4 regions of the Burkholderia lata genome follow, and region 1 is predicted to be linked to each of the others. Evidence: riboswitches for the same ligand, from Rfam matches in the RefSeq annotation. Region 1 holds a riboswitch; each other region holds the start of a gene.
The links. A riboswitch is a leader RNA that binds a small molecule or an ion and turns the genes downstream of it on or off. The one in region 1 is predicted to bind cobalamin.
Positions count from the first base shown of each region.

Region 2: it holds a riboswitch for cobalamin, as region 1 does, so the genes downstream of both, BCEP18194_RS30200 (TonB-dependent receptor domain-containing protein) here and cobG (precorrin-3B synthase) in region 1, are expected to answer to the same signal.
Region 3: it holds a riboswitch for cobalamin, as region 1 does, so the genes downstream of both, BCEP18194_RS24585 (CbtB domain-containing protein) here and cobG (precorrin-3B synthase) in region 1, are expected to answer to the same signal.
Region 4: it holds a riboswitch for cobalamin, as region 1 does, so the genes downstream of both, BCEP18194_RS19110 (FecCD family ABC transporter permease) here and cobG (precorrin-3B synthase) in region 1, are expected to answer to the same signal.

Region 1 is NC_007510.1:1,839,628-1,844,652, forward strand. It holds gene BCEP18194_RS14225 (precorrin-2 C(20)-methyltransferase) at 1-157, opposite strand, end outside; gene BCEP18194_RS14230 (precorrin-8X methylmutase) at 154-780, opposite strand; gene cobG (precorrin-3B synthase) at 773-2,137, opposite strand; cobalamin riboswitch at 2,245-2,435, opposite strand; gene BCEP18194_RS14240 (hypothetical protein) at 2,473-2,874, shown strand; gene BCEP18194_RS14245 (bifunctional cobalt-precorrin-7 (C(5))-methyltransferase/cobalt-precorrin-6B (C(15))-methyltransferase) at 2,989-4,242, shown strand; gene BCEP18194_RS14250 (cobalt-precorrin-5B (C(1))-methyltransferase) at 4,242-5,025, shown strand, end outside.
Region 2 is NC_007511.1:1,676,127-1,681,151, reverse strand. It holds gene BCEP18194_RS30220 (NADP-dependent oxidoreductase) at 1-358, opposite strand, end outside; gene BCEP18194_RS30215 (Dabb family protein) at 407-1,039, opposite strand; gene BCEP18194_RS30210 (hypothetical protein) at 1,029-1,373, opposite strand; gene BCEP18194_RS30205 (helix-turn-helix domain-containing protein) at 1,541-2,599, shown strand; cobalamin riboswitch at 2,689-2,881, shown strand; gene BCEP18194_RS30200 (TonB-dependent receptor domain-containing protein) at 3,221-5,025, shown strand, end outside.
Region 3 is NC_007511.1:389,091-394,115, reverse strand. It holds gene metE (5-methyltetrahydropteroyltriglutamate--homocysteine S-methyltransferase) at 1-449, opposite strand, end outside; gene BCEP18194_RS24595 (LysR family transcriptional regulator) at 577-1,485, shown strand; gene BCEP18194_RS24590 (CbtA family protein) at 1,508-2,230, opposite strand; gene BCEP18194_RS24585 (CbtB domain-containing protein) at 2,244-2,453, opposite strand; cobalamin riboswitch at 2,487-2,624, opposite strand; gene BCEP18194_RS24580 (histidine phosphatase family protein) at 2,674-3,261, shown strand; gene BCEP18194_RS24575 (inorganic phosphate transporter) at 3,437-5,025, shown strand, end outside.
Region 4 is NC_007510.1:2,899,184-2,904,208, reverse strand. It holds gene BCEP18194_RS19130 (SIMPL domain-containing protein) at 1-127, opposite strand, end outside; gene BCEP18194_RS19125 (EVE domain-containing protein) at 309-770, opposite strand; RNA gene ssrS (6S RNA) at 842-1,023, opposite strand; gene BCEP18194_RS19120 (cell division protein ZapA) at 1,105-1,419, opposite strand; gene BCEP18194_RS19115 (ATPase) at 1,416-1,766, opposite strand; cobalamin riboswitch at 1,921-2,171, shown strand; gene BCEP18194_RS19110 (FecCD family ABC transporter permease) at 2,214-3,329, shown strand; gene BCEP18194_RS19105 (ABC transporter ATP-binding protein) at 3,326-4,141, shown strand; gene cobT (nicotinate-nucleotide--dimethylbenzimidazole phosphoribosyltransferase) at 4,194-5,025, shown strand, end outside.

The DNA of each region.
Region 1 (5,025 bases):
CTTCGACGATGCCGTACGCATTGCCTTTCTTGCCCTTTGCGACGAAATACGCGACCACGGGCGCGGCCTGCAGCACGCGCAGCGCCTTGATCGTCATCAGTTCAGGATCGCCGGGGCCGACGCCGACCCCGAACAGGCGTCCGCGCGCGGTCGTCATTCGACCTCCGTCGCGAGGGCGTTGATCGCCGCAGCGGCCATCGCGCTGCCGCCACGCCGGCCGAGCAGCGCGACGTACGGCACGCCGCGGCTGTCGGCATCGAGCAGCGCCTTCGATTCGGCCGCGCCGATGAAGCCGACCGGGAAACCGAGAATCAATGCTGGGCGCGGTGCACCGGCGTCGATCATGTCGAGCAGGTGAAACAGCGCGGTCGGTGCATTGCCGATCACGACGACGCTGCCGGCGAGATGCGGGCGCCACAGTTCGAGCGCGGCCGCCGAACGCGTGTTGCCGAGATGTCGCGCGAGATCGGGCACCTCGGGCTCGCCGAGCGTGCAGATCACGCGGTTGTCGGCCGGCAGCCGTGCGCGCGTGATGCCTTCGGCGACCATCCTCGCGTCGCACAGGATCGGCGCACCGGCGGCAAGCGCCGTGCGGCCTGCCGTGCCGGCACCGGCCGAGAAGCGCAGGTCGTAGACGACGTCGACCATCCCGCACGCATGGATCACGCGCACCGCGAGTTTCTCGAGGTCGGGCGGAACCTGCGACAGGTCGGCCTCGGCGCGGATCGTCGCGAACGACTGGCGGTAGATTTCCTGCCCGTCGCGAATGTAGTCAAGCATCGGTGGTGTCCTGGCTGTGCCGCGCGCCCGTCAGTCGGGCCGCGGCCTGGTCAATCGTCAGATGGCGCGCGAGCGGGGCGCCGAGGCCCGCAGCGGCGTCGCGCCGGTAAAGGTCGTAGTGCGCGGGCGCCACCGCGACGAGCGTGTGCGTCGCGGGATGCGGCAGCGCGCAGTGGCGTTCGCAGCCGGTCAGGTGCACGTCGACCGCGTGGCCGATGCGGGCGGCGAGCGCGAGCGCGTCGTGTTTGGTGTCGGCGCGTGCCTTCGCGCAGCCCGTGCTGCCGGTGCATGCAACGAGCGTCGCCAGCGGGTCGGACGACGCGCAGACGAGGCCGAGCGACGCGAGCGCATCGAGCGTGGCCGGTGCGCGTTCGAGCGACACGCGATGCAGGAACACGCCTTGCCACGGTGTCATCGACAGCGTGCCGTCGCCGTCGGTTTCGGCCAGCGCGGCGAGCCGTTCCAGTTGCGTGGCATCGAGCCGGCCGAGCACGCATTGCGCGCCGACGTTGCAGCGCGCCGCATCGCGCGACGGGCGCACGCCGAAACGCAGCGCCGCGTCGGCGCGCGTACGGCGCCAGCCGGCAAGCGCTGGATCGGCTGCAAGCGGGAAGGGTAAATAGCGCTGCGCGCGTTCGAGCAATGTGCGTTCGCCGCACGTTGCGAGCAGCGCGCGCATCCGCGTGACGTCGGCCGGAGCAAGATCGAGGAACGCGAGCAGCAGCGCGCGGACCAGTGCGACACCTTGATCGGGCGCGACATCGACCGAAGCGGGCGGGTCGTCGTGCGCGACCGGCGGGCAACCGGCCAGCCCGGCAGCGACGCGCACCGCGCCGTCGCTGCGGTGCCAGGCGGCCAGCCAGATGTCGTGCGGATGGTCGAGCGCCGCAACCGATTCGCCGCCGTCGAGCTGGATCGAGAATTTCGGCGACAGTTCGCCGCGGCGTGGCTCGCGCGCCAGCATGTCGAAGAGCGGTGCGGCGAGTGCGCGGCTATCAACGAGCGCGGCGGGATCGTGGCCGGCGAGCGGGCTGAGCATCAGGTTGCGGACGTCGTCGCTCGCGGCGAGCGCGGCTGCGTCGGCGGTGGCATTGGCGCTGCCGTCAATGCGGGGGCCGAGACCCGCGTCGAGCAACGCGCGCGTCAGCGCGTCGGCCGCGCCGTCGCGAATGCCGCGCAGTTGGAGATTCGCGCGATTGGTCGCATCGATCGTGCCGGAGCCGAATGCCCGCGCGGCAGCGGCAATCGCACGGGCCTGGCGCGCGTCGAGCCGGCCGCCCGGCAGCTTGATCCGGCACAGCCCGCCGTCGGCGGCCGTGACCACGCGCACGAGCCCCGGGCAGGCCGATGGGCGCACGACGGGCGACGCAGGAATCGAAACGGGGGCGGAACTCAACGGGGTACCGGGGCAGTGTCGCGCCGCGGCCAACGCATCGGTACACCCCGCCCGACGCCGACTGGCACGCACGCACTTTCAGGCCGGCAGGTCTCCTGGCTGACAGGTCGGCGCCGGCTCCCGGCCTTCCCGGTGGAACCAGTGGCATGAGGGGGAGATCGGCTCGCTGTCTACAGTTGCGGGGGCAGCCACAGCGGCGCGTGGCGCGCCCTGTGTTCCCTCTTCGGCCCCGAGGGGCACCGGCGAACGAACGGCCGTAGGATACCCGATTTTCGCGACGATCCGGCATTGTCGATATGCCGCGCAACCGCATCGCAGAACGGCCGCAGCCGGTTTTTCGCTATCTCGCAAATGGTACGATTGGCGGCTCGACATCAGATCGGCGACCGCCGGTATCCGCGATGAAACTCGGCAGGACGGAGCTGTTCGGCATGGGCATTGCACTGGGCTTGCTGGCCATCCCGGCCTGGATGCTGCTCGCATGCATACTGATCCCGCTTGCACCGTCGGCCGAGTGGCCGAAGAATGTCGGGCTCGCCGGCCTCGGCGTGCCGATCGTGGCGGGTGGCACGTTCCTGTACAGGAAAATCGGTGCGCGGCCGCTCACGTGGCTGCTGCTCGGCTGGCTGCTGATCGCGTCGATCGGCGGCATGTATCTGGGCTTGCTGGTCTTGATTGGCCCGGTGACGCGCGGCTGACGTCGTCGCCGTATCGCACCGGTCACGCTCGGCACATCAACGAATCAACGCGCGGCGGCCCAGCCGCCGCGCATCGCAACAAACGGTAGGGAATCGAACGATGGGGAAGGGTGCATGACGGCGTGGCTGACAGTAGTAGGCATCGGCGACGACGGTTACGCGGGGCTCGGACGCAGCGCGCGGCGCGCGCTGCTCGACGCGACGCTCGTCGTCGGCGCGAAGCGGCATCTCGACATGCTGCCCGCGCGGCTGCCGGCCGCGCGCGAAACCTGGCCGTCGCCGTTCGATCTCGCGGGCGTGCTGGCCCGACGCGCATCGCCCGTCTGCGTGCTCGCCAGTGGCGACCCGATGCTGTTCGGCGTCGGCGCCACGCTCGCGCGCCAGCTTTCCCCCGACGAATGGCGCGTGCTGCCCGCACCGTCGTCGCTGTCGCTGGCAGCCGCGCGCCTCGGCTGGGCGCTGCAGGATGTCGGCGCGGTCTCGCTCGTCGGCCGTCCGCTTGCGACGCTCGCGCGTCACCTGCTGCCCGGCCGCCGCCTGTTCGTGCTGAGCGCCGACGGCCGCACGCCGGCCGCCGTCGCGGCCGAACTCGTCGCACGCGGCTTCGGGCCGACGCGCATCAGCGTGTTCGAACATCTCGGCGGCCCGCTCGAGCGGCGTCTCGACGGGCTCGCACAGGGCTGGCGCATCGACGAAACGGCCGCGCTCAATCTGGTGGCGCTCGACTGCCAGGCCTGCCCCGACGCGCCGCGCCGCGCGCTCACGCCCGGCCTGCCCGACGACGCGTACCGTCACGACGGCCAGCTCACCAAGCGCGACCTGCGCGCCATGACGCTCGGCCGCCTCGCGCCCGTGCCCGGCGAGCTGCTGTGGGACGTCGGCGCCGGCAGCGGCTCGATCGGCATCGAGTGGATGCGCGCGCATCCGTCATGCCAGGCAATCGCGATCGAAGCGCATGCGGAGCGGCAACGCTTCATCGAACACAACCGTGATGCGCTCGGCGTGCCGGGCCTGCAACTCGTCGCGGGCCGCGCCCCCGATGCGCTCGCGGGGCTCGCCGCGCCCGACGCGATCTTCATCGGCGGCGGGGCGACCGCACCCGGTGTGCTCGACGCGTGCTGGGCAGCGCTGAAACCGGGCGGCCGGCTGGTCGCGAACGCGGTCACGCTGCAGGGCGAGATGGCGCTCGCCGCGTGGCGCGATGCGCATGGCGGCACACTTACGCGTGTGTCGCTCGCACACGCCGAGCCGCTCGGCCGTTTCGACACGTGGCGGCAACCGTTGCCGGTCACGCTGTACGACGTGCGCAAGCCCGACACCGCCGACACGCCCGCACCGTCGACCGCGACGAACGCAACGGACGCGTGATGCGCGACGAGACCCCCGAACAGCCCGCGCCGCTACGCTTCGGCTATACGACCGGCAGCTGCGCGACCGCGACGTCGCTCGCCGCCGCACGGCTGCTGCTCGCGGGTAGTGCGGACGACGCGGTCGAGATCGTGCTGCCGAAGGGGCAGCGCGTGATGATGCGGCTCGAGTTCTGCCGGGCCACGGCCGACGGTGCGGAAGCCGCCACGATCAAGGATGCCGGCGACGATCCGGACGTCACGCACGGCGCGCTGATCTTCGCGCGCGTCGCGCTCGCGTCGGCGCCCGGCGTGCGGTTTCATGCGGGGCCGGGCGTCGGCACGGTCACGCGCGCGGGGCTGACGCTGCCGGTCGGTGAACCGGCAATCAACCCGGTGCCGCGCCAGATGATGACGACGCACCTGGAAGCGCTGGCGGCCGAGCACGGCTACGCGGGCGGCTTCGACGTGACGATCGGTGTGGAAGGCGGCGAAGCGCTCGCGCTAAAGACGATGAACCCGCGGCTCGGCATCGTCGGCGGGCTGTCGATCCTCGGCACGACCGGCATCGTGCGGCCGTTCTCGTGTTCGGCCTATATCGCGTCGATCCACCAGGGCATCGACGTCGCACGCGCGAACGGTATCGCGCATATCGCCGCATGCACCGGCAACGCGAGCGAGGACGCGATGCGCGCGCACTACCAACTGCCCGACATGGCGCTGATCGAGATGGGCGATTTCGCGGGTGCGGTCCTCAAGCACCTGCGGCGCGCACCGGTCGCGCGGCTGTCGATGTGCGGCGGCT
Region 2 (5,025 bases), on a different replicon from region 1:
TCAACGCATCGGGCACGCGCACGACCGAGTCGTGGCGCACGGCTACGTATTCCGCATACGCGCCCCAGCGCCCCGCGCCGACGTCGGTCTGCGCGAACACGCGCATGCCGGGTTCGAAACTGTCGACGCCGTCGCCGACCGCTTCGACCACGCCCGCCGCGTCGAAGCCGATCACGAACGGAAACGTGTATTGCATGAATGCACCGAGGTAGCCTTCGCGGCATTTCCAGTCGGCGGGATTGATGCCCGCGTACGCAACGCGGATCAGCACGTCACCGGGGCCCGGCGTCGGTGCCGGCACGTCGGCCATCCGGAACGCGTCGGAATGACCGACGCGGTCGATCAACAAAGCTCGCATCTTCGTGTCTCCAGGGTTGTGTGTTGTCAGCTTGATGTGTGCGGCGCGTCACGCCGCCGTATCGGCCAGCAGGCTCGACGCGAGCGGACAGAACGCATGCGAGATCGCATCGACCGTCCAGTCGGGGCTTTCGGCATCGAACCGGCGATCGACCCAGCCCCAGTGATACGGATGCATCAGGTATTCGCCGACGAGATCGCCGACGTGCGCGAATTCCTGCTGCCACACGTGCGTCCACGCGCCGGGCGTCTCGATCCGGCTCAGCCGCCAGTTGCGGATACCGGGCATGAACGCGGGCATAAGCAACAGCTCGCGTTCGAGCGCGGCGATCTGTGCTGCGCTGGCCTGCGGCCGCGCACGCAGCATCAGCGTGCGCCATACGCCGTCGCGCAACGCCGGTTCGCGCAGGCCGCCGCCGATCGCGCGGCACGCTGCGCCGTCGATGCGCGCGATACCCGGCAGTTGCGCCAATGCGGCGAAGTCCGCTGTGTCGCAGGCCACCGACTCGTCGCGCAGCACGTCGAGCGTGTAGTCGCCCGCGCCCCAACTGCCGTCCAGATTGCGTGCGAGTGCCACGCGTTTCGCACCGGCCAGCGCGTGCGCGGCCTCGTGCAACGCATGTTCGATCGCGCCGGCATGGCAATCCGCCGACACGAATACCTGTGCCGTGTCATGCCGCATGGTCGACCTCCGTCGGCACCGGCAGCGGCGCAGCGGCGTCCGTCATCACATGGCGGCGGCGCACGTCGCACAGCGCGTCGACGGCCATCCAGAAGCCGACCACGTCGGCATCGGTCAACGCGCGCATCCGGTAGTAGGCCGGCGCGTCGGCCACATGCCAGGTCAGCCACAGCGTGCTCGGCTGGCCCGGCACCGCGACGGGCGGCGACACCCAGCGGCCGGCCGCCGTCAGCCCGCGTGCCGCATGGCCCGGCAGGTAACGGTCGCGCAGCAGGGCAAGCACGTCGGGAATGCGCTCGGGCGCGAGCGTGATTTCGTCTACGATCTGGATCATTCGCGTGTCGTCCGTGGTCGTTGGTGACAGGGATGCGCAGCCGGCCTACGCCGTTCCGGCGAGGCCGAAGGCAGTCGGCGTGGATAGCATTCTTGCGTGGCGACGGTCAGCCGACCCCTACCGGCCCGCTCACCGGCCCCTGTCGCAACGCTCAGATCGGGAGACTCATGAAACAACGCGCCATGCCAACCCGCGGCCGCGTCCTGCCGGGCCTCGGCGCGCGCCTGCTGAGCGAACTCACGCGCAGCGGCGCGCCGCCGGCCGATCGCGATGCGCAGCCGCCGCAACCGGCAACGACATCGGGCGATTTCGTCGCGCTGTACCGCGACGCGATCGAACGCCTCGAGGCGCAGGTCGCACGCGGCGACGGCCACCCGCCGATGCGCAAGCGCGAAGTCGATCTGATGTGCCGCTGCCTGCTGAGTTGCGCGACGCTCGCCGACGCGATCCGCTGTGCGCGCGAATTCGGCGAGATGCTGACGCCGCGCGCCGGCGCGCTGTCGCTCACCGTGCGCGACGGGCGTGCGACGTTCCGGATGGATTCGCTGCGCCGCACGCGCAGTCCGGCCGCGTGCCTCGTCGACCTGACGGGGTTGTTCTGCTATCTGCAACTGTTCGGCTGGCTGATCGGGCAGCCGTTGCGGCCGACCGACGTGTGGCTCGGCCATCCGCGCCGCGACGACGCGATGCCGCTGCTCGGGCTGTTCAATGCGCCGGTCGAAGTGGGCCGCAAGACCTACGGCTTCGCGTTCGATGCGGCGCGGCTCGAATGCCGCGTGATCCGCCAGCCGGCCGAGCTCGACGCGTTTCTCGTCGATTTTCCGTTTCGCCTGATCGATGCGGCGCCGGCTGTCGTGTCGTGGGCGCAGCAGGTGCGCGGCTTTCTCGATGCGGCGCTTGCGCACGAGCAGGCGTTGCCGGTGCTCGCCGAGCTGGCCACGTGGCTCGATGTCAGCGAGGCAACGCTGCGGCGGCGGCTGGTGGCCGAGCACACCGGTTATCACGCACTCCGGGAGCAATGTCTCGCCGAAGCCGCACAACGTTGTCTGCGCGAGTCGGACTGGCCGGTCGCGCGGATCGCCGCGCATCTCGGGTTCGGCGGCGAGGAGGCGTTTCGCCGCGCGTTCGTGCGGTGGACGGGTATCGCGCCGAGCCGGTTCCGGCGCGATTGCATCGCAGCGAATCCACCCGTTTCGTCAGACATGAAACGCGGCGCCGACGCATAAAAGAAAGGATTTCGAAAATATTTGCGCGGTAATGACGTTTTTTCGCATCCCCGCGCGGCCGGACAATTGACGCGCCGGAGCGCACGCCATTACCCTTGCGCGCTGATGGTTCCCGGAAACGGGATCAAAAGGGAACGCAGGAGAGGCAGCGCCTCGAATCTGCGGCTGCCCCCGCAACTGTGAGCGGCGAATCCGTGCCACTGCATGCCACTGGGAAACCGGGAAGGCCGGCACGAATCAGGACCCGCGAGCCAGGAGACCTGCCATCGACCCGAGGTCCAAGCAGCCGCACCGGGCGGGGTGTCCCGATGCGCCAACACCGCCTTTGGCGGTGCCCGTTGCATGGACGGCCCGACCTCAGGATCCGCCCGATGTCCACCATTACCGCATCCGCTTCCGCACCGGAAGCGTCGCGCCGGCACGCCGCCGGCATGCACGGCCCGCCCGCTCGCGCGTGCCGCTCCCTGTCGATCGCGTCCGCCGGCATATGCCGCGCCGACGCCCGCGACTGCGGCCCGCTTGGCCCGGTCGCGCGATAGCCCGATCACCGATAACAAAACCGGTGCTGCCGCCGCCCGCCCTCGATCGCCGCATGCGCAGCCCGACAACAACGACAGCCTCATGAAGATTCGACACCTCCTTGCCACGTCCGCCGCGACTGCGCTCCTCTCGCCGCTCGCCCACGCTGCCGGCGACACTGCGGTTTCGCAACCGGCCCCGGCCGCCGACAGCGCCGACCTGCCGACGATCAACGTGACCGACGCGCGTCGGCTGCCCGAGTCGTTCGACCAGCGCTATGCGACGACCCAGGTGCTCACGCGCACCGATCTCGACCGGCTGTCACCGAGCGACCCGAGCATCACGCAGGCGCTCGCGACGCTGCCCGGCGTGACGGTCTCGCAGAACGGCGGGCCCGGTTCGTCCGCGTCGGTCAGCATCCGCGGCTCGTCGGCAAGCCAGGTCGCCGTGTTCATCGACGGCATCCGGATCGGCTCGTCGACCACCGGTATCGCGCCGTGGGCGGACCTGCCGACCGAAGCGTTCGAGCGTGTCGAAGTGATCTCGGGGCCGGCCGCCGCGTCGTTCGGCGCCAATGCGATGGGCGGCGTCGTGCAGCTCTTCACGCGCCGCGCCGCCAACCAGCCGAACCAGACGACCGTGTCGTTCGGCGGCGGGTCGAACAAGACGTTCGACACGCAGCTCCGCACGTCGGGCACGGTGCCGTCGACCGGGCCGCTCGCCGCGCTCGGCGGGCTCACCTACTCGCTCGGCCTGCACTCGTACAACACGGCCGGCATCGATGCGACGCGCCCTTTTGCGTACGGGCATGAGGCGGGCCGCAACCCGTACCACGCGCAGGATCTCGATGCACGCCTCGGCTACGCGCGCGACAACTGGTCGATCTCGACGTTCGCGCTGTATCACCGGTCCGATCTGTCCTACGACAACAGCGGCTATGGGAACCGCCAGCTCGATCATCAACTGACGACCGGCATCGCGTTCCATCTCGACATCACGCCGGACACGCAGTTCGACCAGTCCTTCGGTTATTCGAACGATCGCGGGTTCATCTACGCGAGCGATCCGACCATCCCGACCGACCAGATCAATTCGCAGCGCATCAGCACGTCGACGTCGCTGACGCATCAGGAGCGCGGATTCCATCTGTTCGGGCTGCCGCTGTCGGGCGAAACCAAGCTCACGTACGACTTCACGCGTGAGCAGGCATTCCTGCCGGTCGACATTCCGAACGGCGTGCCGACGCGCAATGATTCCGCGTTCTCGCTGCATCAGTCGGCAACGCTCGGCAGCGTCACGATGTTCCTCGCGGGGCGTCATGAAATCATCGCCGGGCAGTCGGTGAATACGGGTAACGCGGCGCTGTCGTGGGCGATCACGCCGGTGTACACGGCACGCGTGTCGTACGGCAATGCGTTCCGGCTGCCGACGTTCAACGACCTGTATTACCCCGGCTACGGCAATCCGAATCTCAGCCCGGAACGCAACACATCGGTCGAGGCGGCGGTCGATGCGAACACGTCGTACGGTACGTTCACGGCCGCGATCTATGACACGCGAGTCACCAACCTGATCGCGTACAACCCGGCGACGTTCTCGCCGATGAACATCGGTCGCGCGCATATTCGCGGGATCGACCTGTCGTACAAGGGGACGATCGGCCGTTCGACGCCGGTGAGCGTCGCGGTCGGGATCCTGAATCCGCAGGACGAGACCAACGACTCGTGGCTCAACCGCCGGCCGCGCCAGACGGTCAGCCTCAACATCGATCACACGTGGGATGAACTGCACCTGCATGCGTTGAGCACGGGGGCGTCGCTGCTTTATGGCGGCACGACGTTCGACGATCCGGCGAATTCGACCTATCTGCCTTCGTACCTGACGGTGGGCCTGCGCGCGTCGTACCG
Region 3 (5,025 bases), on a different replicon from region 1:
TGCTGCAGCAGGCGCGACGGGTCAAGCGAGAAGTTCGTGTCCGCGTGGAACTCCGGCACGATGTAGTGGTAGTTCGTATCGAACCACTTCGTCATTTCGCCGGCCGACACTCCGCCGCAGCACGCGGCGTGCTCTTCCGCCGACTGTGCCGAACGACCGCGCGCGACGCGGAAATAGTTGTCGAGCGCGTCGCCGTGGAAGCCCTGCACGCGCTTCGGCAGGTTGCCGAGCGTGAAGCTCATGTCGAGCACCTGATCGTAGAACGCGAAGTCGCCGACCGGGGCCAGGTCGAGGTCGCGCTGGTCGTTCCAGTGACGCTGGCGCAGCTCGGCGCCGAGCGCCTTCAGCGCGCCGCGCGACGATTCGCCCTTCCAGTAGCGTTCAAGACCGAACTTGAGTTCGCGCTTGGCGCCAATGCGCGGAAAACCGAGGTTGTGTGTCGTGACCATGAGCGCCGTCCAGAAGAGAAATTGAAGGTCCGGCAATCATCATAGGGATTTCAAATCATGAAATAAAATGGCATTATTTCATTCATCCATTAAAGTTATTCATGCATTCGTTGCGCGAGCGAAATCCATGCTGGAACGATTCCATCTCGTCGTCATTCGTGAGGTCGAGCGCCAGGGCTCGCTGACCGCGGCCGCCAATACGCTGCATCTCACGCAATCGGCGCTCAGCCATACCGTCCGGAAAATCGAGCAGCAGCTCGGCACGCCGATCTGGGATCGCGAGGGTCGCGGCCTGCGGCTCACGCAGGGCGGGCAGTATCTGCTGAAGCTGGCGAACCGGCTGCTGCCGCAGTTCGAGCTCGCCGAGGAGCGGATGAAGCAGTACGCGAAAGGCGAGCGCGGCACGCTGCGCATCGGGATGGAGTGCCACCCGTGCTACCAGTGGCTGCTGAAGGTCGTGTCGCCTTACCTGTCGCGCTGGCCCGACGTCGACGTGGACGTGAAGCAGCGCTTCCAGTTTGGCGGCATCGGCGCGCTGTTCGGCTATGACATCGACGTGCTCGTGACGCCCGATCCGCTGAACAAGCCGGGCCTGCGCTTCGACCCTGTGTTCGACTACGAGCAGGTGCTGGTGGTCGCCGATTCACACCGGTTCGCGAACGCCGACTACGTGACGCCCGAACAGCTGACCGACGAGATCCTGATCACTTACCCGGTCGAAACCGACCGGCTCGACATCTACAACCAGTTCCTGACGCCGGCCGGCATCGTGCCGAAGCGGCACAAGTCGATCGAGACGACCGACATCATGCTGCAGATGGTCGCGAGCGGGCGCGGCGTGGCCGCGCTGCCGAGATGGCTGGCCGACGAATACGCCGACCGGATGCCGGTCGTGCCGGTCAAGCTCGGCAAGAAGGGAATTGCGAAGCAGATCTTCCTCGGCATCCGCGAAGCGGATGCGTCGATCGACTATCTGGCCGCGTTCGTCGCGCTGGCGCGCGAATCGACGTGGAGCGCGCCGCGCATGCTGCGCTAGACGCGCCCCGTTGCGATGCGCGTCAGGCGGCGCGCATGCCGACGCGTTCGGTGCGTTCGACCCATGCGCCGAACAGCAGGCCGATCGTCGTCCACGTGATCACCTGCATGCCGATCGCCGCGACGCGGAACTTCCACAGCACGGCGGCCGGGAACGCTGCCGGCACTTCGTTGATCGACGGCAGCCCGAGCTGCACGGCCGCGATGATCGCGACGAACACGAGCCCCGCGACAATCGACGCGTTCCATTGGCCGAGCTTTGCCAGCAGGTGGCGGCGCACGTTGACCGAGAACACCATCGTCGCGATCGAGATCGCAATCATCAGGAAGAACAGGCCCGTGCGATAGCCGATCGTGTCCGGGTCGCCGACCGACGGCGGATTGGCCGGGTACTTGATGTTCGGCACGATCACGAGGGCGATGAACGCAGCCAGCGCGAGCCACGCGGCCAGCGGCCGTGCCGGGAGGCGGCTGCCTCGGCCATACGCGTACGCAAAGACCAGCGAGAACAGTCCGCCGAATGCCGCGCCGTAGGTCACGACGCCCGTCAGCAGACCGAGGCCGGCCTGCGTGTGGCGGCTCACTAGCTCGGGTTCCGGCGCGTCGCCCTTGGCGGCATCGAGTTTTTCTTCAAAGGAGATTGCCTGATCGACTTGCGGTTCGCCGACGACTTTCGCGAAACCGAACGTGAGAAGGCCTGCGGCGATGCCTGCGAGCATCCCGCGCATGAGCAGCTTTCCGACCATCATGAACTCCGCGTCAGTGGCAGGGGAAGCCGAGCAGATGGCGACCGTCGTGGACGAATTCGTGGACGTACATGCCCGGCACGAGCGACGTCGCACCCTGTTCCGCGCCGACGAAGTAAATCGCGAGCAACAGGATCAGGCCGACGAACACGGCCCACGGCAACAATTCACGGACGGGGATGGGCGCCGGCACGACCGCCGGCTTCAGCACTGCTTCGCTCATGGATGCACCTCAGGGGAATCGCGCCCCGACAAATGTTGGATGGGTACGAAGGCAGGTCTGGCTTCCGGGATCATGGATCACCGGTTACAGTGGCGCGACCGCGCCGGAATTGAACCGGCTTCCGCGTTTCGTATCGGGCGAATTGTACGCGCGAACGTTCGCGTATTGAAGCGGCGACAGGTGAACGAACGCACCCGTCCCGGGTCATCCGAAACACGACATGAACATGCATGCCTCGCTGCGCCTGATCGCACACGCATCGACCCGCGCGATGCGTACCGGCACGTTTCCCGACGACGATCCGCTCGACGCGCACGGGCTCGCCGAAGCCTTGGCACTGCGCGACCGGTGGACAGGCGTGACCGGCGCGCTCGTGTTGTGCAGCCCGGCCCGCTGTGCGGTGCAGACCGCCGATGCGCTCGGCCTGCACGCCGACGTCGATGACGCACTGCGCGACATCGATTACCGGAACTGGCGTGGCAAGCGGCTGCACGACCTCGCGCGCGACATGCCTGACGAATTGAGCGCGTGGATCGGCGATCCGTCCGCGTCGCCGCACGGCGGCGAATCGTTCGACGCAGCGATGCGCCGTGCCGGCACATGGTTGAACGCGCTGCAACACGGCCGCGACATCGTCGCCATCACGCATGCGCCGATCGTTCGCGCGGCCGTCGCGCATGCGCTGCGGATGGATCCCGGCGCGGCAACCCGCATCGACGTCGCACCGCTGTCGTGCACGACATTCGCTGCGTCGCCGCACGGATGGATGTTGATCGCCGACGACGATCGGCGCGACACTGCCACATAGCCTCCCGCCGTGTTGCGTTCACTTTGTGGACCACGACGCAAGCCGATGCGTCGCATCGTAATCGCGACGCTCACCTTACGTCGCTGTAAGACACTCCGTTCGTTGTCCCTGCTGTCATCAAACTGACTGCTAGCCGAAGCTAGGATCGGTCGCGGTTCCCTTACGAGATACCGTCATGAATCAACCTGCTTCGTCTACCCCGAACAATTCGGGTTCCGTCGAGCGCACCAGGCAGCTCGGCTATGCCGTCTTCCTGCTGGTGCTCGCGATCGGTGCAATCTATATCGCCACGCACCTGATCGACGATCTGTCGCCGATGCGCGAAGGATCGCTGTTCCCGTACCTGATGCTCGGCGCCGCGCTGCTGATCGCGCTCGGCTTCGAGTTCGTCAACGGTTTCCACGACACCGCGAACGCGGTGGCCACCGTGATCTATACGCACTCGCTGACGCCGAACGTCGCGGTGATCTGGTCCGGCCTGTGGAACTTCCTCGGCGTGATGATCTCGAGCGGTGCTGTCGCGTTCGGCATCCTGCAGCTTCTGCCGGTCGAGCTGATCCTGCAGGTGGGCAGCGGTGCGGGCTTCTCGATGGTGTTCGCGCTGCTGATCGCCGCGATCGTGTGGAACCTCGCGACCTGGTATTTCGGGTTGCCGTCGTCGAGCTCGCATACGCTGATCGGGTCGATCATCGGCGTCGGGCTGATGAACCAGCTGATGCACGGGCCGTCCGGCACGAGCGGTGTCGACTGGGGCCAGGCGCTCGGTGTCGGCAAGTCGCTGCTGTTCTCGCCGATCGTCGGCTTCCTGTGCGCGGCGCTGCTGCTGCTCGTGCTGAAAACCCTCGTGAAGATTCCGGAGCTGTACAAGGAGCCGCCGAAGGATCAGCCGCCGCCGTTCTGGATTCGCTGCCTGCTGATCCTGACCTGCACCGGCGTGTCGTTCGCGCACGGCTCGAACGACGGGCAGAAAGGGATGGGCCTCATCATGCTGATCCTGATCGGCACGGTGCCGGCCGCCTACGCGCTGAACAAGGCCGTCACGCCGGCCGAGACGCAGACCTTCGTAGCGGTCGCGAACCAGGCAGCCGCGACGTTCGGGAAGTACACGAACGGCGTCGCACCGTCCGCGAACCCGCGCGCTGACGTCGAGCTTTACGTCCAGCATCGCGAACTGACGCCGGCCGTGATCCCCGCCGTGCAGCAGTTGTCCACGTCGCTCGCGACCGCGGTCGGTGCATCGGGCTCGATGGCGGCCGTGCCGCAGCGTGACGTCGACAACGTGCGCAACACGATGTATCTGGTATCCGAAGCAATCCGCCTGATCGAGAAGTCCGGTCAGCCCGCGTTCGCCGCCGACGACAAGCTCGCGATCGACAACTATCGCAAGCAGCTCGACCACGCAACCAAGTTCATTCCGACTTGGGTGAAGGTTGCGGTCGCGATCGCACTGGGCCTCGGCACGATGGTGGGCTGGAAGCGGATCGTCGTGACCGTCGGCGAGAAAATCGGCAAGCAGCATCTGACGTACGGACAGGGCGCGTCGGCCGAACTCGTCGCGATGCTCACGATCGGCGCAGCCGACGTGTACGGATTGCCCGTATCGACGACGCACGTGCTGTCGTCAGGCGTCGCAGGCACGATGGCGGCGAACGGATCGGGCTTGCAATGGGGCACGGTGCGCAGCCTCGTGCTGGCGTGGGTGCTGACGCTGCCGGCGTCGATCGTGCTTGCCGGCGGACTCTATTGGCTGTTCCGGTCGGTGGG
Region 4 (5,025 bases), 1.1 Mb from region 1:
CGCCTGCCGGCTCCGGAAAGTGCGGGTTCGCGGTTTGCGCGTGCGCGGTGGTCGACGCGAGCGTCAGCGCGACGGGAACGGCGGCGGCAAGGGCGAGCGACAGCGCGAGTGCGGATTTCTTGGTCATTGTTGGACTCCTTGTGCGAGGGCGTACACGCGGATCGCGCGTGCACGACGCGGGCGTACCGCGCGACGAAAAAAACGACAGCCGGCCTGATCGGCCGACAGCGGTTGCTTAGGCCGCGCGAAAGTGCCGCGAGTTCCGTGGCGGCGGTGCGTACTGACCAGATTTGACCTTTGGCGTGCGCCTACTTCATCAGCTTTTCGGTGATGAAGCGCCATTCGGCGCGCGTGACCGGCGTGATCGACAGCCGGTTGCCGCGTGCGAGCACGCGCATGTCGGCGAGTTCGTCGTGTTCGCGCAGCGCCGCAAGCGGCACGAGTGGCGATTTTTTCACGTAGCACACGTCGACGAGCAGCCAGCGCGGTGCTTCCTGAGTCGACTTCGGGTCGTAATAGGGGCTTTTCGGATCGAACTGCGTGGGGTCGGGGTAGGGCGTCGACGACACTTCGGCGAGGCCCGCGATGCCCGGCTCGGGGCAGCTCGAGTGATAGAACAGCACGCCGTCGCCGATCTTCATCGTGTCGCGCATGAAATTGCGCGCCTGATAGTTGCGCACGCCGGTCCACGGCAGCGAGCGCTGCGGTGCGTTGGCGAGATCGTCGATGCTTGCTTCGTCCGGTTCGGACTTCATCAGCCAGTATTGCATGGATCGTGATCGACGCAGAAAGAGGCTGCTACAAAAGAAAACGGCACCGGGCTTCGCCCGATGCCGTTGGATAGGCCCCCGCCTTGGCCGCTAGGCCGGCATCCTGAACCTGAGGTTCAGAATTGGTCGCAGTTAGCAGCACTTCGGGTACATCAGACAGAGTGACGCGCGCGCCCGTGCTACAAATTTCCGCAACCGTGCACATGGCATTGGTTCAAGGAATATATGACCTTGGCGAACCAGGCAGGGAAGCTGACTGAACTGTGATTCGATGCGCCAATTTGACCACCGTTGATCGCCGAGATCAAGCGGAATCGACGCATCGATTAAAACGTTACTGCGTCTCGTGCTGTGCGAGCACCGCGCCGAGCTGTTCGTTCATCTGGTGCATTGTACGACGGATTTCCTCCGCGGGAAATGCTTCACCGTGCCGCACGCTCGTTTGCAGCCGCAGCAATTCGGACGCGAGCGACAGCGCCGCCATCACGGCGATGCGATCGGTGCCGCGTACCGAGCTGTTCGAGCGGATTTTCGACATTTCGGCGTCGACACGCGCGACCGCTTCGAGCAGTGCCGCTTCGGTCTCGGCCGAGCAGGCGAGCCGATAGGCCTGACCGAGAATCGAGACTTCGATCTGCTTGGTGCTCATGCATGTTCTCCGTGGCTGGCCGCGTCATCGCCATCCGCACGCGCCTGCCCATCCAGCAGGTCGAGCTGGTTGTCGGCTTGCTCCGCACTTTTCGAGCGCGGCAGCTTTTCGAGAATCGCGTTCAGTTTCACCTGGGCGTCGTCGATCTTTGCCGACAGCGTGTCACGCTCGGCCGCAAGTGCATTGCGTTCGTCGCGCAGTTGCGCGAGTTCCGCGCGGACAGCGTCCGCATCCGCGCGCAATTGCGCGACCTGCTCCTCGAGCGCGAGCCGTTCCGAGTGATAGCGCTTGTTCAGCGAAATCAGACGGCCAATATTTTGAGATAGGGTTTCGAGTTCGTTGAGCATTTGCTGCGTCCTCTAAAGACCCAGCATTTTAGCGCGGAATAACGCGCAATCCGACATCTGTAACGTTTCCAGTCGTAACACCCCTGCTTCTTGCGGCGAATCAGCGCTTCCTGTGCGTGTCCGGACGCTTCCTTGACGCTCGCGCGACCCGCTCCTAAACTGGCGCCGCCTCGGTGCTCGCGCGTGGAACGCGCGGTTAAACGGGAAGCAGGGCGCGGGCGCCGGAAGCCCGCCAACCTGCGCTGCCCCCGCAACGGTAAGCGGCCGCGTCCGATGACGCAGGCCGGCTCGGGCGCGTTTCACGTGCAGGTTCTGCATGCGGACGCGGGCCACTGCGCGTCATCGCGCGGGAAGGCGAGCCGGACCGCCGCCAGCCCGGATACCGGCCGAGACGGGGAGCCCGCACGGGCTTCGTGACGCGCGGCCTGCGGGGAGGCGGGGCGCGCAATGCTTCACGGAATCTTCTTCGATGCTGACCCCAATCGTCCGCGCGGCGCTCAAGTCACGACCGGCCGGCACCCGCAAGCGGGTGCGCCGCACGTCGTGTGCGGCGCCGTACGCGGCATGAGCGCCGCGCGCGCCACCGCGATCTGGGCCCTGCTGGCTGCAGCGGTCGCGTTGCTGTTCGTCGCGTCACTGTCGATCGGCAGCGTGCCGATGTCGCCATGGCAGGCGCTCGCGTCGCTCGTGCCGCATGGCGGCGACGCGCTGTTCGCCGATATCGTCCGCACGCTGCGCCTGCCGCGCGCGCTCGCGGGCTTCGCATGCGGCGCGCTGCTCGCGCTGGCCGGTGCACTGCTGCAGGTGCTGCTGCGCAATCCGCTCGCGGAGCCGTACGTGCTCGGCGTGTCGGGTGGCGCAGCCGGCTTTGCGCTCGTCGCGATGATCGCGGGCGGCGCGTGGTGGCTCGTCGATGCGTCGGCGTTTGCCGGCTCGCTCGTGTCGGTCGCGCTCGTGCTCGGTCTTGCGCGCCGCGAGCTGTGGCGCGGCGAATCGCGCGATGCTTCGCCGCGGCTGCTGCTCACGGGCGTCGTGATCGCGGCGGGGTGGGGCGCGCTCGTCACGCTGCTGCTGTCGCTCGCGCCCGATGCACGATTGCGCGGGATCATCTTCTGGCTGACCGGCGACCTGAACGGCGTGACCACGCCGTGGTTCGCGTGCGGTGCGCTGTTGCTGGCCGCATGCGTCGCGTTGCCGGCCGCGCCGCAACTGAACGTGCTGCTGCGCGGCGATGCGACCGCGCTCGCGCTCGGCGTGCCCGTTGCGCGCCTGCGCGTGCGGATCTATCTCGTCGCATCGCTGGCCGCCGCGGCCGCGGTGACGACGGCCGGCACGATCGGTTTCGTCGGCCTCGTCGTGCCGCATGCGCTGCGGCTCGCTTTCGGCAACGACCAGCGGATGCTGCTGCCGGCCGCGATGCTCGCGGGCGGCGGCGGCGTGATGGCGGCCGACCTGCTCGCACGCACTGCGATCGCGCCCGCGCAACTGCCGGTCGGCGTGATGACCGCATTGATCGGCGTGCCGGTGTTCCTGTGGATGTTGTTGAGGAGGCCGATGCGATGACGGGGGCCGCACTGCACGCCACGGCCGGTGACATGAACTACGCGGCCGTCGGCCTGACGCTGAAGGCCGGCGCGCGCACGCTGCTCGACGGCTTCACCCAGGTGTTTCGTCCCGGCGAAATCTGGTGCGTCGCCGGGCCGAACGGCGCGGGCAAGACGACGCTGCTCGCGACACTCGCGGGGCTGCAGCCGCCGGCCGGCGGACACGTCGAGATCGACGGCCGGCCGCTTGCCGCATGGCCGCCCGAGCAACTCGCGCAGCGCCGTGCGCTGATGCCGCAGCAACTGCACGACGCATTCAGCGCGACCGTATTCGACACGGTGTTGCTCAACCGCTTTCCGTATCTCGGGGGTTGGGGCTGGGAGCGTGACGGCGATCGCGCGGCCGCGCGCGACGCGCTGGCGACGTTCGATCTCACGGCTCTGGCGTCGCGCGACGTGCTGTCGCTGTCGGGCGGCGAGCGCCAGCGCGTCGCGCTGGCCGCGACGCTGTGTCAGGATGCGCCGCTGATGCTGCTCGACGAGCCGCTCGCGCATCTCGACCTGCATCACCAGATCGATTGCCTGACCGCGCTGGCCGCATGGCTCGACGCGGGCCCGCGCACGGTGCTGTTCTCGTGCCATGATCTGAATCTCGCGCGGCGTTTCGCGACGCATGCGCTGTTGCTCGACGGCCGCGGCCACGCGTGGGCCGGCCCCGTGCACGACGTGCTGACGCCCGAGCGCGCGAGCGATGCGTTCGGTTATCCGCTCGTGCTGATCCGCGAGAATGGCCGCGATGCGCTGCTGCCGGCGTGGCCCGAGCGACAATGACCCTTTCTTTTCCGATGCGCGGCGCACACCGCGCCAACGACACGGCTTTTCGATGACGACCTCGACCCACTTCCCGCCCGCGATCGCGCCGCTCGACGATGTGCTGCGCAAGCGCCTGCAGCACGTGATCGACCACAAGACCAAGCCGCCCGGCAGCCTTGGCCAGCTCGAGGCGATCGCGCTGCAGATCGGCCTGATCCAGCACACCGAGCGGCCGGTCGTGCAGCGTCCGGTGATGATCGTGTTTGCCGGTGATCACGGGATTGCCGTCGAGGGCGTGAGTCCTTATCCGCAAGCGGTGACCGCGCAGATGGTCGCGAACTTCCTCGCCGGCGGAGCGGCAATCAACGCGTTCTCGGGCGTCGCGCAGAGCACGCTCGAGATCGTCGATGCGGGTGTTGCGTCGCCGCTGCCGCTGTCCGACCGGCTGGTGTCGCTGCCGGTCGCGCGCGGGACGCGCAACTTCGCGGCGGAGCCGGCGATGACGCGCGACGAGGCGATGACGGCACTCGCGGCCGGCGCGGCGCGCGTGCGCCTGCACGCGTCGCTCGGCACGAACGTGATCGGCTTCGGCGAGATGGGGATCGCGAACACGTCGTCGGCCGCGTGCCTGATGAGCCGCCTGCTCAGCGTGCCGATCGACGCGTGCGTCGGGCGCGGCACCGGCCTCGACGACCAGGGCCTCGCGCACAAGCGTGCGGTGCTCGGCCGTGCGCTCGTCAAGCACTCGCACGCCATTGCACCGCTCGATGTGCTCGCGACGTTCGGCGGCTTCGAGATCGCGATGATGACGGGCGCGTATCTCGCGGCCGCGAGCGAGCGGATGACGATCCTCGTCGACGGCTTCATCGCGACGGCCGCGCTGCTGGTTGCCGAGCGCATCG